Regions from separate parts of the Mesorhizobium sp. WSM4845 genome, predicted to be linked through region 1. Evidence: predicted binding sites of a transcription regulator. Region 1 holds the regulator's gene; each other region holds the start of a gene.
The links. Region 1 encodes LexA, which represses DNA repair genes until DNA is damaged. Its sites were predicted from a motif close to TGTTCNNNNTGTGTTCNG; they were not measured.

Region 1 (4,581 bases):
TCAGCCATCTTTCACCATCCGGTGTCCGCAACAGCGTGGCCGCGGCAGCCGGCCTGGAACTCGACCGGGGCGTCGCCTTCCTGCTGGTGCCGGTTTTCCTGGCATGCGGGGTGATCGTCTATTTTTCGCTTGCCGTCGAACCGGACTTTGCCCAGCCCATCGCCGTCGTGGTCCTTACGGCATTGTGTGCGGCCGTCACGCGCTCACGCCGCAAAACGCACCTGTGCTTCATGGCAGCGTTGCTGTGCGCGCTTGGTGTGCTCGCCGCCAAGGTTGAAACCTGGCGCGCCGGAACGAAGATGCTCGGTTCGGAAATCCAGACCCGGCTGACCGGCCGTGTCGTCAGGCTCGACCAGATGGCGAACGGCCGGATCAGGCTGACCATCGATGTGATGTCGACCGCCCGGCCGACACTGCGTTATGCACCCGAACGTGTCAGGGTGTCGGCACGCAAGATTCCCGCTGAGATGACCGCAGGCTCGGTGGCAACCGGCTATGTGAGGCTTCTGCCTCCGACTGGCCCGGTCAGACCGGACAGCTTTGACTTTTCCTTTGACAGCTATTTCGCCGGTATCGGTGCCAGTGGCTTTTTCCTCGGCAGTCCAAAGATCGTCGTCTCCGAAGATGCACCGTTAACCGCACGCCTTTCTTCGTCGATCGAGAAGGCGCGCGAAACCATCGCCGACCATATCAGGGACAGCATCGGTGGTGCCGAGGGGGAGATTGCCGCTGCGCTGATCGTCGGCGTGCGTGCCGGCATCCCCGAAGAGATAAACGAATCGATGCGGCGCACCGGCATCTACCACATCATCTCCATTTCCGGCCTGCACATGGCGCTTGTCGCCGGCACCGTCATGGGATTGCTGCGCGGCGCCTTTGCGCTGTTTCCCGACTTTTCGTCGCGCCGGCCGGTCAAAAAATATGCGGCTGCTGCCGCACTCGTCTCCATCGCTGCCTATCTGATCTTTTCCGGTATCGTGGTCGCGGCTGAACGCAGCTTCATCATGCTGGCGGTAATGCTTGTCGCCGTGCTGTTCGACCGGGCGGCACTCACCATGCGCAACCTGGCGATTTCGGCCATCGCCGTTATCGTCGTGTCGCCGCACGAGGTGGTCGGCGCAAGCTTCCAGATGTCGTTCGCCGCGACTGCGGCTCTCGTGGGCGCCTATGCCGGTTGGTCCGACTATCGTGCCGACAGGGCCAAGGCGCCGCGACAGCGACGGTCACCGGTCGCTTTCGTCACGCGCAAGCTCGTCGCCGGGGCAGGCACCATCGCAATGACCTCCATCATTGCCGGCAGCGCCACCGCGCTCTTCGCCATCTGGCACTTCCAGCGCGTCTCGCCGCTCAGCCTGTTCGCCAATCTGGCCGTCATGCCGATCGTCACGATCGTCATGTTCCTGGCCGTCCTCAGCGCCTTGGCAATGCCTTTCGGCCTCGACGGCCCTTTCCTCTACATGATGGGCAAGGGCCTGACGGCGATGATTGCAATTTCGGGATGGATATCGGAGCGTTCGCCCGTCGATGCAGTCGGCCTGATTTCGTTGCAATCGGTTCTGCTGGTGACGGTCGCCTTAGTCATCGCCACGATGGCGACGACATGGCTGCGGCTTGCCGCACTTCCCTTTGCGCTCGCCGGCCTGCTGACGATTTCCGAGACGCGCACCCCCGACGTGCTGATCTCGGAGGATGCGCATCTGGTGGCGCTGCCGATCGGCGGCGGCGAACTTGCCGTCAACCGGATGCGTTCGAACGAATTCACCACCGACAACTGGAAACATGCGCTGGTTTCAACAACGATCGTCGAGCCGGAGACATTCGAAAAAGGAGATGTGCGGTTCGACATCGCCGATCCGGCCGACCTGCCGCCGGGAGCGCCTTTCACCTGCACTGCCGGCCTGTGCCTGGCCCGGCATCCGTCCGGCGCGCTCATCGCGCTCGCCGACAACCGCAAAACCGCGCGGCCGGCCTGTGCCTTTGCGGATTTGATCGTCATCGACGATGCCACAGCCTATTACAAACTCTGCCGCAACCCGCTGGTTCTCGTCGTCACCAAACGGCAGCTCGCTCGCATGGGCAGTGCCGCCGTCTTCTTCGATCCGCTATCGGCGAAGACGCGCGCAGAAATCCGTTTTGCCGTCAGACAGCCATACAGGCCTTGGCATGAGCAGCGGCGATTTTCGCGCGAGGCGAGGGGCCTGCCGCCATACCGCAGGGCCGAGAAACCCAAGAAGCCTGCCGTTCAGTAACGCCGGATCAGTCCGACGAGCTTGCCCTGCACCTTGACCCGGTCCGGCCCGAAGATGCGCGTCTCGTAGGCCGGATTGGCGGCTTCCAGTGCGATCGAGGCACCTTTGCGGCGGAATCGCTTCAGCGTCGCTTCCTCCTCGTCGACCAGAGCGACAATGATCTCGCCAGGCTGGGCGGTGTCGGCGTTGCGGATGATAACCGTGTCGCCGTCGAAGATGCCGGCCTCGATCATCGAATCCCCCTTGACCTCCAGCGCGTAGTGCGTGCCGCCGGTGATCATGTCCGGTGGCACCGAGATCGAATGCGTCTGGTGCTGGATGGCGTCGATCGGCACACCGGCAGCGATGCGGCCCATCACCGGTATGGAAACGGTGGCAACGACGTCGTCGTCATTGCCGGCCGCACGCATGCGCGAAGGCGCCGGCTTGATCTGGCGTCCGAGGCCGCCCTGGCCAAGGCTGCCTTGAATGACGCTCGGCGAGAATTTGCGCGCCGCATTGAGGCCCGGCGCGATCGAATCGGGCAGGCGCAGCACCTCCAGCGCGCGGGCGCGGTTGGGCAGGCGGCGAATGAAACCGCGTTCCTCCAGCGCCGTGATCAGCCGGTGGATCCCCGATTTGGAGGCGAGGTCGAGCGCTTCCTTCATCTCGTCGAACGAGGGCGGAATGCCGCTTTCCTTCAGTCGCTCGTGGATGAACATCAGCAGTTCATGTTGTTTGCGTGTTAGCATCGCGACCCCCAACAGAATCAGAAAAACAAACCCAGAACAAACACTATCTGTTCCAGTTGTGTTCCGCAACCATTTAAAGTTTAATGAATGTGTTGACGTTTTGTTCAGCGTAGCATCAGCACGCTGCAGGCGGCGCCCGCTGCGGCCGCGGGAGCGAATGGCTCGCGCACGACCAATCCGTTGGCGTCGGCCAGCATTCTGAGCATCGAGGAATCCTGGACACTGAACGGCGTTGCCTCAAGCGTGCCAGCTTCTTCCTTCACCACCGCGCGTACATAGTCCTGCCTGAGATCGTTGGCCGGCATGGCGGCGCCGAGCCGCGCCTGACGCATGTCCTGGCGAAACGCGCGGCCGCCGAGCCGCGCCAGCAGCGGCTTCAGAAAGAGCTGCGTGCAGACCAGGCTGGCCACCGGATTGCCGGGCAGGCCGATGCAGCGGATGGCGCCCAGCCGCCCGAACATCAATGGCTTGCCGGGCCGCATGGCGATTTTCCAGAAATCGAGCGCCATGCCTTCGCCGGTCAGCACGTCATGGACGAGGTCGTGGTCGCCGACCGAGGCGCCGCCCAGCGTAACGATGACGTCCGCGCCTGCGGCGACGGCTTTTTTCACCAGCGCGGCGATCGCCTCCTTGCGGTCGGGGGCGATGCCGAGATCGAGTGCGCAGGCGCCAACCGAGCGGGCCGCGGCGGCGACGCCATAGGCATTGGAGGAGATGATCTGGTCGGGGCCAAGGTCGCTGCCCGGCGGCAGCAATTCGTCGCCGGTGGCGATGATGGCGACCAGCGGCCGTTTCACCACGCGGACCTGCTGGTGGTTGGCCGACGCCGCCAGCGACAATGCCGCGGGATCAAGCAGGCGGCCTTTCTCCAGCAGCATGTCGCCCTGCAAGAAATCGAGCCCGAGGCGGCGGATGTTGCGGCCTTCAACCGTCGGCGCGGTCACTTCGACCATGCCGCCGCCGAGGTCGCGGACATTCTCCTGGATGACGATGGTGTCGGCGCCTCCGGGAAGCGGCGCGCCGGTGAAGATGCGCACGGCCTGCGCCGCGCCGACTGTTCCGGCAAAGCCTCGTCCGGCCGGCGCTATGCCGATCACCGAAAGTCTCGCGGGCACGGACGCGACATCGTCGGCCCGCACGGCATAGCCGTCCATGGCCGACGCGTTGAATGGCGGCTGGGTGCGGAGCGCCATGAGCGGCTCCGCCAGCACGCGGTCGGCGGCATCCATCAGGGCGACGCTTTCAGCCTGCAAGGGCGCAGCATCCGCAAGCAGGTGCTCGAGCGCCTCGGCGACCGCAAGCAGCGCCATTATTGGCCTGCCCCCTGGGCATCCGCCTTGTAGTCGCCGGATTTGCCGCCGGTCTTTTCCACCAGCCTGATGCCGGAGATCGCCATGCCGCGATCGACCGCCTTGGCCATATCATAGATGGTCAGGCAGGCGACCGAGACGGCGGTCAGCGCTTCCATCTCGACGCCGGTCTTGCCGGTGACACGGGCCAGCGCCGTGACCTTCAGGCCGGGCAGCTTCGCGTCAGGTTCGATGTCTACCGATATCTTGGTCAACAGCAGCGGATGGCAGAGCGGGATCAGCTCATGCGTC
Region 2 (4,581 bases), on a different contig from region 1:
TTGCCGAGCTTTGCCGCGATCCGGCCTCGCGGCTGGTCTGTTTCGTTGCCGGAACGAACGACCTGGTCAAGGACACCGGCATTCTCGCTACGCCCGACCGGCGCTATCTCACGCCATGGCTGATGCAGATGGTACTCGCAGCACGCGCCGGTGGCCTCGACCTGCTCGACGGTGTCTTCAACGATTTTCGTGATCTGGACGCTTTTGCGCGCGAATGCACGGAAGCAGCCGCCATGGGGTTCGACGGCAAATCGCTGATCCACCCGGCCCAGATCGATGCCGCAAACCGCGCCTTTGCACCATCTGCCGAAGCCGTGGCCGAGGCGCGTGCGGTCAAGGAGGCCTTCGCGCTTGCCGAAAATGCCGGCAGGCAAGTCATTGCGCTGAACGGAAAAATGCTCGAGCGGCTGCATCTGGCGCAGGCCGAGAAACTGCTGGCGAAGGCGGCCGCCAGCGCGGCATGATTGGCAACTTATCACAGGAATGAAAAATGAAACTCTACCGCTTTCTGTCCGGCCCGGACGATTCCAGCTTCTGCCACAAGGTGACGGCGGCGCTGAACAAGGGCTGGCACCTGTTCGGCTCGCCAACCTATTCCTACGACAAGCAGACCAAGGTCATGCGCTGCGGCCAGGCCGTGGTGAAGGATGTCGAGGGCCAGGAATACGGCCCTGGCACCAAGCTCAGCGATTGGTGACATCGCATCGAGCATAAACATCTTCCAGATGTCGGCGGGCCAGCACCCCCTCTGTCCTGCCGGACATCTCCCCCCTCAAGGGGGGAGATCGGATGTCGCATCGGCTTTCGCCAATCTTCAGAGTTGCAGGGTGTGCGGTGCGGGCCAAAGCTGCCAGTCTCCCCCCTTGAGGGGGAGATGTCCGGCAGGACAGAGGGGGGCCGCGAAGGAATGAGACGTCGATCCCTTTACTCGGCCGCCTCTTCGATCCGCTCCATATCATCGTCCGACAGGCCGAAATGGTGGCCGATCTCGTGGATCAGCACATGGGTGACGATATCGCCCAGCGTCTCCTCGTTCTCGGCCCAGTAGTCGAGGATGGCGCGGCGGTAGAGCGTGACGCGGTTCGGCCCCTCGCCGGTCTGCGGATTCCAGCGCTCGGCGATGCCGCGCCCCTCGAACAGGCCGAGCAGGTCGAAAGGCGTTTCCAGCGACAGGTCGTCCATGATTTCGTCGGTCGGGAATTCGGCGATCTGGATGACGATCTCGCCGGTCAGCTTGCGAAACTCCTCCGGCAGATGGGCGTAAGCTTCTAGCGCCAGGAACTCCATTTCCTCCATCGACGGCGAAAGCTCGTCGTGCCAGGTACGGGTTTTGTAGATGCGGGCCATGCTTTGTCCTTCTGATCCCGGCATATAGGCTTTCGCGCCGGACTCGGCAATTAGCCGGGTTGCCGCCTTTCGCTGACAGGAATAAATTCCCCATGACTCCGCTTGACTCTTCGGCCGCCCTCTGGAATCTATTAGAACATAACAGGAACAATTGTGAGTGGAAGCTGACCGTCATGGCGACAAGCGCCGTGGCGCGGGAGACTGTTTTTGCCCTGCGCCGCCAGATCGCGAAGATCGAGGGAACGCTGCCCGAGCGCCTGCAGGCGCCGGCCGCAGCCCCCGTTGATGCGCCCCGGAATCCAACAGCTGATGTCACGCCCAAAAAAATCACGCCCAAAAATCTGACAATCGTCCGCCGCGGCCTCGCCGTGGCGCCGCCCGATGCGTTTCTGCGCACCGGCGCCGAAGATCTCGATACTGCGCTCGGCGGCGGCCTGCCGAAGGCGGCGCTGAGCGAGATCCATGGCGCCGCGACCCGCGATGCCGGGGCCGTCGCCGGCTTCGCCCTGTCGCTCGTCAGCCTGATCCTCAAACAGGGGCCGCGACTGCCGGTCCTGTGGATCGGCACCGCGGAAATCTTCCGCGAGGCCGGCTTCCCCTATGCCACAGGACTTCATCGCCTTTTCGGCATCGAGCCGGAGCAATTGCTGTTTTCCGAGGCGCCAAGGCTCCTCGATGCGCTGTGGACCGCCGAGGAGGCCGCCCGGATGACGGCGCTCGCCGCCGTCATCCTCGAAATCCGCGGCAGTCCGCAGCGGCTGGACCTCACCGCGACGCGGCGGCTGCACGCCCGGGCACAGAGCGCCGGCGGGCCGGTGTTTTTGCTGCGCCAGGCCGGCGAACCCGAGCCGACGGCGGCACCCGTCCGCCTCGTCCTGTCGGCGGCGCCGTCGGCACCACGCCAGACGATCGCCGGGCCGCTCGCCGGCTCGATCGGCCGTTCCGCCTTCACCGTCAGCATCGGCAAGAGCCGCACCGCCTTGCCAGGACAATTCACACTGGAGTGGAACCCCGATGAACGCAGTTTCGAGGAAAGAAGGGCCGGGGAAAGACGGCAAGAACGGGCAGCGAATCCTGTCCCTGTGGTTTCCGCATCTCGCCGCGGAAAGGATCCTGCGCCAGCGTCTGGGGCGGTCCTGGCGTTCGCGGCCGTCGGATCACCTGCCGCTGGTGATCAGCCATCGCCAGGCGAACGCGCAGCGCATCGCCGCCCTCGACGAGCGGGCTGAGGCGCTTCATCTGAAGCGCGGCATGGGCATAGCCGACGCGCGCGCCATGCATCCGTCGATCGACGTCGTGGAAGCCGATCCCGAGGCCGACCGCCGCCTGCTCGAAAGCCTCGCCGACTGGTGCGACCGCTACACCCCGCTGGTGGCGATCGACGCAGCCGATGGCCTGTTCCTCGACGTCACCGGCTGCACCCATCTTTTCGGCGGCGAACGGGCGATGCTGGACGACATCCTGTCGCGCTTTTTCCATCAGGGTTTCGATGTCCGCGCCGGCCTTGCCGCCACACCAGGTGCAGCCTGGGCGGCAGCGCGGTTTTCTGGTGATCGCATCGTCCCCGGTGGCGAGGAGGAGGCGCTTCTCGCACCCTTGCCGCTGACGGCGCTGCGCATCGAGCCTGACATCCGCGCCAGCCTGGAAAGCGTCGGCCTGCGCACGGCGGGCGCCGTCATGGCAGCACCGCGCGCGCCGCTCGCCCGCCGCTTCGGCAGATCGCTGCTTTTGCGTCTCGACCAGGCGCTCGGCCGCCTCGACGAGGCGGTGTCGCCGCGCCTGCCGGTGGCGCCGCTTTCGGTCGAACGCCATCTCGCCGAACCGATCATGCTGACCGACGAAATAGAGCGGCTGGTGAAAATGCTGGCGACGACATTGAAGGCGGACCTCGAGCGCCGCGGCGAGGGCGCAAGAAGGCTGGCGCTGCTGCTTTTCCGCGTCGACGGGGCCGTCAGCCGCATCGCCGTCGGCACCTCGCGGCCGTTGCGCGAGCCGTTGCTGATCCAGAAATTGTTCCACGAGAGGCTTGCCGCGCTCGAACAGGACATCGATGCCGGCTATGGCTTCGATCTCGTGCGCCTCTCGGTGCTGTCGGCCGCGGCCTTCGACATGCAGCAGGCGGATCTGACCGGCGAGACGCGCGACGACGGCGCCGACATCGCGCTTTTCGCCGACCGCATCCGCGCCCGGCTCGGCGACAGCGCGGTTTTGAAACCGGTCGCCGTCGAGAGTCATCTGCCCGAGCGCGTCGTCGCCATGCTTCCCTATGCGGAGGCGCCGCAAAGGGTCTCTGCGCCGAAGCAGCCGGACAAGATACAAGACACTTCCAGGCCTGTCTTGCGGCCGGAACGGCCGATCCGGCTGTTCCGTTCGCCCGAACCGATCGAGGTGCCGGCCACCGAAATGCCTGAAGGACCGCCGCTGAACTTCCGCTGGCGGCGCGCGCTCTACCGGGTGGCGCGCGCCGAAGGGCCGGAACGCATCGCCCCGGAATGGTGGCGGGAGGCAGCGGGGCAGGAAGCGACCCGGGATTATTTCCGCATCGAGGATAGCGACGGCCGCCGTTACTGGCTTTATCGCCAGGGTCTCTACGGCGCCTCGCAGGCGGCGCCGCGCTGGTTCATGCATGGGGTCTTCGCATGAATGCGCTGGCGGTCGTCCCCTATGCCGAATTCGGCATCCAGTCGAATTTCTCGTTCCTGCGCGGCGCCTCGAAACCGGAGGAGCTGGTGGTCGCGGCAAAGTTTTTGGGCTTTTCGTCGATCGGGCTTGCCGACCGCAACACGGTGGCTGGCGTCGTGCGCGCCTGGCAGCAGGCCAAGGTGGAAGGTCTTTCCTGTCATCCCGGCTGCCGCCTGGTTTTTTGCGATGGCACGCCCGACGTTCTCGCCTATCCGCAGGACCGCAAGGGCTGGGGCCATCTGTGCCGCATGCTGACGCAGGCCAATATGCGCGACGACAGCGAAAAGGGCGCACCGCTGCTCTATCGCGACGACCTTTTCGAATGGGGCGATCGCATGTCGCTGGCGATCCTGCCCGATCTGTCGACGCCGGCCGAGGATCACCTCAGGCTGATCAGCCGCCTGAAAGATCGCTTCGGCAAGACCCTGCGGCTTGCCGTTTCGCCGGATTATCACGGCAACGACCGCTACCGTATCGAGCAGGCGGCTGCCATGGCCGAGGCATCAGGCATTCCGCTGATGGCGACCAACGACGTTCTTTACCATACGTCCG
Region 3 (4,581 bases), on a different contig from region 1:
CCTTCGATCCGCGCAACAATGCGCCGCGCATCGGCCGCATCCTGATCGCCTCCGGCCGCGACGCAGCCGATGTGCCGCTGACCCATATTTTCGGGCCGGGCACGCTGGCCGGTTTCAAGGTCTGGACGGAAGAAGTCATCGAACAGGCGTCGACGCAGCAGCCTTGAACCAGCGGATGGTTTGCCGCGTTGTGAATGCCTGTGTGGAGCTTCGGCGGCTGCGCCGTTAAGCTCCAACACGTCGAGGCGCGGCTGAAGGGAGGAACGAAGATGAAAATCGACGGCGGGTGCCATTGCGGCGCCATTACCTACGAGGCGGAGGTCGATCCGGACAACACCAGTATTTGTCACTGCATCGATTGTCAGCAGCTGACCGGAACAGCGTTTCGGGTGACCGTGCCGGCGCCGGAGCAGCGCTACCGGATCACCAAGGGCACGCCGAAGATCTACATCAAGACCGCAGCGAGCGGCGCCAGGCGCGCCCAGGCCTTTTGCGGCGAGTGCGGTACGCACCTCTATGCCACGTCGGTTGGCGACGGGCCGAAAGTCTATGGCATCAGGGTCGGCACGGCGCGGCAGCGCGAACAACTGATCCCGAGAAAGCAGATCTGGCACCGCTCGGCGCTGCATTGGCTGCCGGAGTTCGAAGGCACAATGATCGTCGAGGAGCAGTAGCCTCTCAGTCGTCGCCTTCGACCACCCTTAGCCTCAATTGGCCGGTCTTGGAGTCGGCGACGCGCGCACCCGCTTCGGTCTTCGCGTTGGCCGCCGATCCGGCGTCGCCTTCCGCCGGCTGCGCGCCGAACTCCAGCGCCTCGATCTTTTGGCCGCGCTTGGTCACCTTCGACGTCGAGACGAGAATATCGTCGATATCCTTGGCCGACTGGCCGAAATGGCTCTGCAGCTTGCGCACCCGCTCGTCGAGGCGCGAGACATCCTCCATCAGCCGGATGACTTCGCCCTGGATCAAATGCGCCTGCTCGCGCATGCGGGCGTCCTTGAGAATCGCCTGGATGACCTGAATCGACAGCATCAGCAGCGACGGCGAGACGATGACGATGCGGGCGCGGTGCGCCTTGTGGAAAATCCCCTCGAAATTCTCGTGGATCTCGGCGAATACCGATTCCGACGGCACGAACATGAAGGCGGTGTCCTGCGTCTCGCCCTGGATCAGGTATTTGTCGGAAATATCGCGGACATGCACCTCGATATCACGCCGAAACGCTTGTGCGGCGACCTTCTGCAAATCGACGCCTTCGGCGGCACGGATGGCATTCCAGGCTTCCAGCGGAAACTTGGCATCGATGGCGAGTGCGGGCGCGCCGTTCGGCATCTTCACCAGGCAGTCGGGCCGGCTGCCGTTCGACAGGGTCGCCTGGAATTCATAGGCGCCGTGCGGCAGGCCGTCGGCGACGATCGCCTCCATGCGCGACTGGCCGAAGGCGCCGCGCGTCTGTTTGTTGGAGAGGATTGCCTGAAGTTGCACGACCTGGCTGGCGAGCGACTGGATGTTGCCTTGCGCTGTATCGATAACCGCCAACCGCTCCTGCAGTTTGGCGAGGCTTTCATGCGTCGATTTCGTCTGCTCGGTCATGGTCTGGCCGAGACGGCCGGTCATCGCGTCGAGACGCTGGCCGATCGACTGCGTGAGTTCGGCCTGCCGCGCCCCGAACACTTCGGCGATGGCGCCCATGCGGCCCTGCATCTCGGCCTGGCTTGCCAGGATGCCGGCCATCCGCGCCTCGGCGTCGCGGGCGTGGTCGGCGGCTTCCGCGGCAGCCACCGCACGCGCCTTGGCCGAGCGCCAGAGCGCGACGACGAGCGCCACGAACAGGCCCAGGAACAGGACCGCGCCGAATGCCAGCGCGTGGCCGAGCGTGATCGTGGTGGCGCCGAGCCGGGCGATCGGTTCGGACAGGATGGTGGTCAGGTCGTTCATATCGGACAGCATAGATGATTCGGCCTGACGACACAGATCAAAACGTGAACGCCGCTGCAAATGCCCCGGTTGACGCTTTTCGTGCGAGGTCTTAGGTGAGACGCCATGTCGATCAAGCCGCTCATCATCCTTCCCGATCCCGTCCTGCGCCAGGTTTCGAAACCGGTCGAGCGCGTCGACGGCGCCTTGCGCAAACTGGCCGACGATATGCTGGACACGATGTATGATGCGCCGGGCATTGGTCTGGCGGCGGTCCAGATCGGCGAACCGCTGCGCATGCTGGTGATCGACCTCGCCAAGGAAGACGAGCCGCCGGCGCCGCATGTCTTCATCAATCCCGAGATTCTTGAGAGCGCCGATCAGCGCTCGGTCTACGAGGAGGGGTGCCTGTCGATCCCGGATTACTATGCCGAGGTCGAGCGCCCTGCCGCCGTGCGGGTGAAATATCTCGATCGCGACGGCAAGCTGCAGGAGATCGAGGCCGAAGGGCTGATGGCGACTTGCCTGCAGCACGAAATCGACCATCTCAACGGTGTTCTGTTCATCGACCACATCTCGAAGCTGAAGCGCGACATGGTGGTGAAGAAGTTCAAGAAGCTCGCCAGGGACAAACCATCAGGCAGCAAGGCGCCGGGCAAGTTAGTGGGATAGGGCGATACTCGCGCAGTTTGATGCTGAACCTTTCGAAGATGTTGGCGGGACAGCGCCCCTCTACCCTGTTCCAGATTAGGAAATGGAGACGCCGATGAGCGACATGCTGATCAGAAATATTCCCGAACCCTTGAAGCGGGAAATCGAGCAGGCGGCGCGTAAGAGCGGCCAGAGCCTGTCGGGCAAGGCGATAGCTCTTCTGCGCGAAGGCATGGTCGCCGAAAGGCAAGCCAGGCTGGAGCCGGGTCTTTCGGCATGGGACGCTATTCGCGCGACTTTCGCTGCTGAAAACGCAATTGGCGATGAATTCGCCAAGATCATGAACGAAATCGAAGCAGAAAGGAAACGCGACTTCGGTCGCCGACCCGCAAAGTTCGCGACTTCGACTGAGCCGACTTAACGGCCAGACGAAGACCGGACCCGGAACAAAATGCCCTTGCGCGTCATCTTCATGGGTACGCCCGAATTCTCGGTGCCGACGCTGCGGGCGATCGCGGATGCCGGACATGAGATTGGAGCCGTCTACACTCAGCCGCCGCGCGCCGCCGGTCGCCGGGGGCTGGAACTGACGCCGTCGCCGGTGCAGCGCGAGGCCGAGCGGCTGGGCCTCGAGGTGCGGACGCCGGTGTCGCTGAAGAACGAGACCGAGCAGCAGGCGTTCCGCGCCTTGCGGGCCGATGTCGCCGTCGTCGTCGCCTATGGATTGCTGTTGCCCAAACCCATTCTCGAGGCGCCGCGGCTCGGCTGCCTCAATGGTCACGCGTCGCTGTTGCCACGCTGGCGCGGCGCCGCCCCTATCCAGCGCGCCATCATGGCCGGCGATACCGAGACAGGCATGATGGTGATGCGGATGGAAGAGGGCCTGGACACCGGCCCGGTGGCGATGGCCGAAAAATGCGCCATCGGCCCCGATATGACGGCCGGCGAACTGCATGATCGGTTGATGCACATTGGCGCCGCGCTGATGGCGGAAGCGCTGGCTCGTCTGGAACGGGATGCCCTGACTTTTACCGCACAGGCGACGGAGGGGGTGACCTATGCCAAAAAGATCGATAAAGCGGAGACGCGCGTGGACTGGACGCGGCCTGCTGGCGAAGTCCACGATCATATTCGCGGCCTGTCGCCCTTTCCCGGCGCATGGTGCGAGATCGAAATTGCCGGCCGCCTGGATCGGCTGAAACTGCTTCGCTCGACGCTTTCGCAAGGCGCCGGCGAGCCGGGAGGAATTCTCGACGACCGGCTGACGGTCGCCTGCGGGTCAGGCGCGATGAGGTTGGTCGAAGTTCAACGTGCGGGCGGAAGGCCCATTGCCGCGCAGGAATTTCTGCGCGGGGCCAAGCTCGAAAAAGGAATGAAATTCTCATGAGCATGATGTCGATACGCGCGGCGACGCCGCGGGACCGCGAGGCGATCCGCCTGGTCGAGGAACACGCATTCGGCCAGCAGGCGGAGGCCGGACTGGTCGACGCGCTGGTCAGCGGCGGCGATGCCGTCGTCGAACTGGTGGCGGAAGAAGATGGACAGGTGGTCGGCCATATTCTGTTTTCGCGGCTTTACGTGCAGAACGGCGGCAAGAGCTTTCCGGCAGTGGCGCTGGCGCCTCTGGCGGTCGAGCCGTCATTCCATGGCACCGGCATCGGCGGTGCGCTGGTCCGCGAGGCGCATATCCGCCTGAAGGATGCCGGCGAGGTGCTGGCGGTGGTGCTTGGCGATCCCGCATATTATGGCCGCTTCGGCTACAGTCACGCGCGCGCCGAAAAATTCGAAAGCGAGTTCCAGGGCGAAGCGATGCAGGCGCTGGTCTGGGGCGAAGCGCCTGAGACCGGCAAGCTGGTCTACGCTTCGGCTTTCGGCACCGCGCTCGCCGCCTAACCTCATCCTTCTTAGGAATGCCGCGTTTTCGCCTCGACATCGAATATGACGGCAGCCTCTATGCCGGCTGGCAGCGCCAGGCAGACCAGCCTTCGGTGCAGCAGGCGATCGAACAGGCGA

Region 2: the regulator LexA is predicted to act here: its motif matches at 1,480-1,497, upstream of AC0L2C_RS06280 (ImuA family protein).
Region 3: the regulator LexA is predicted to act here: its motif matches at 1,972-1,989, upstream of AC0L2C_RS06650 (DNA recombination protein RmuC).

The regions. Positions count from the first base shown of each region.
Region 1 is NZ_JBVVQA010000005.1:238,711-243,291, forward strand. It holds gene AC0L2C_RS08690 (ComEC/Rec2 family competence protein) at 1-2,249, shown strand, start outside; gene lexA (transcriptional repressor LexA) at 2,243-2,980, opposite strand; gene AC0L2C_RS08700 (molybdopterin molybdotransferase MoeA) at 3,085-4,290, opposite strand; gene moaC (cyclic pyranopterin monophosphate synthase MoaC) at 4,290-4,581, opposite strand, start outside.
Region 2 is NZ_JBVVQA010000004.1:69,347-73,927, reverse strand. It holds gene AC0L2C_RS06295 (HpcH/HpaI aldolase/citrate lyase family protein) at 1-464, shown strand, start outside; gene AC0L2C_RS06290 (DUF1737 domain-containing protein) at 491-697, shown strand; gene AC0L2C_RS06285 (metallopeptidase family protein) at 925-1,347, opposite strand; gene AC0L2C_RS06280 (ImuA family protein) at 1,521-2,576, shown strand; gene AC0L2C_RS06275 (DUF6504 family protein) at 2,518-3,990, shown strand; gene AC0L2C_RS06270 (error-prone DNA polymerase) at 3,987-4,581, shown strand, end outside.
Region 3 is NZ_JBVVQA010000004.1:145,147-149,727, forward strand. It holds gene AC0L2C_RS06640 (transglutaminase-like domain-containing protein) at 1-167, shown strand, start outside; gene AC0L2C_RS06645 (GFA family protein) at 270-674, shown strand; gene AC0L2C_RS06650 (DNA recombination protein RmuC) at 679-1,938, opposite strand; gene def (peptide deformylase) at 2,044-2,589, shown strand; gene AC0L2C_RS06660 (hypothetical protein) at 2,684-2,989, shown strand; gene fmt (methionyl-tRNA formyltransferase) at 3,020-3,955, shown strand; gene AC0L2C_RS06670 (GNAT family N-acetyltransferase) at 3,952-4,461, shown strand; gene truA (tRNA pseudouridine(38-40) synthase TruA) at 4,479-4,581, shown strand, end outside.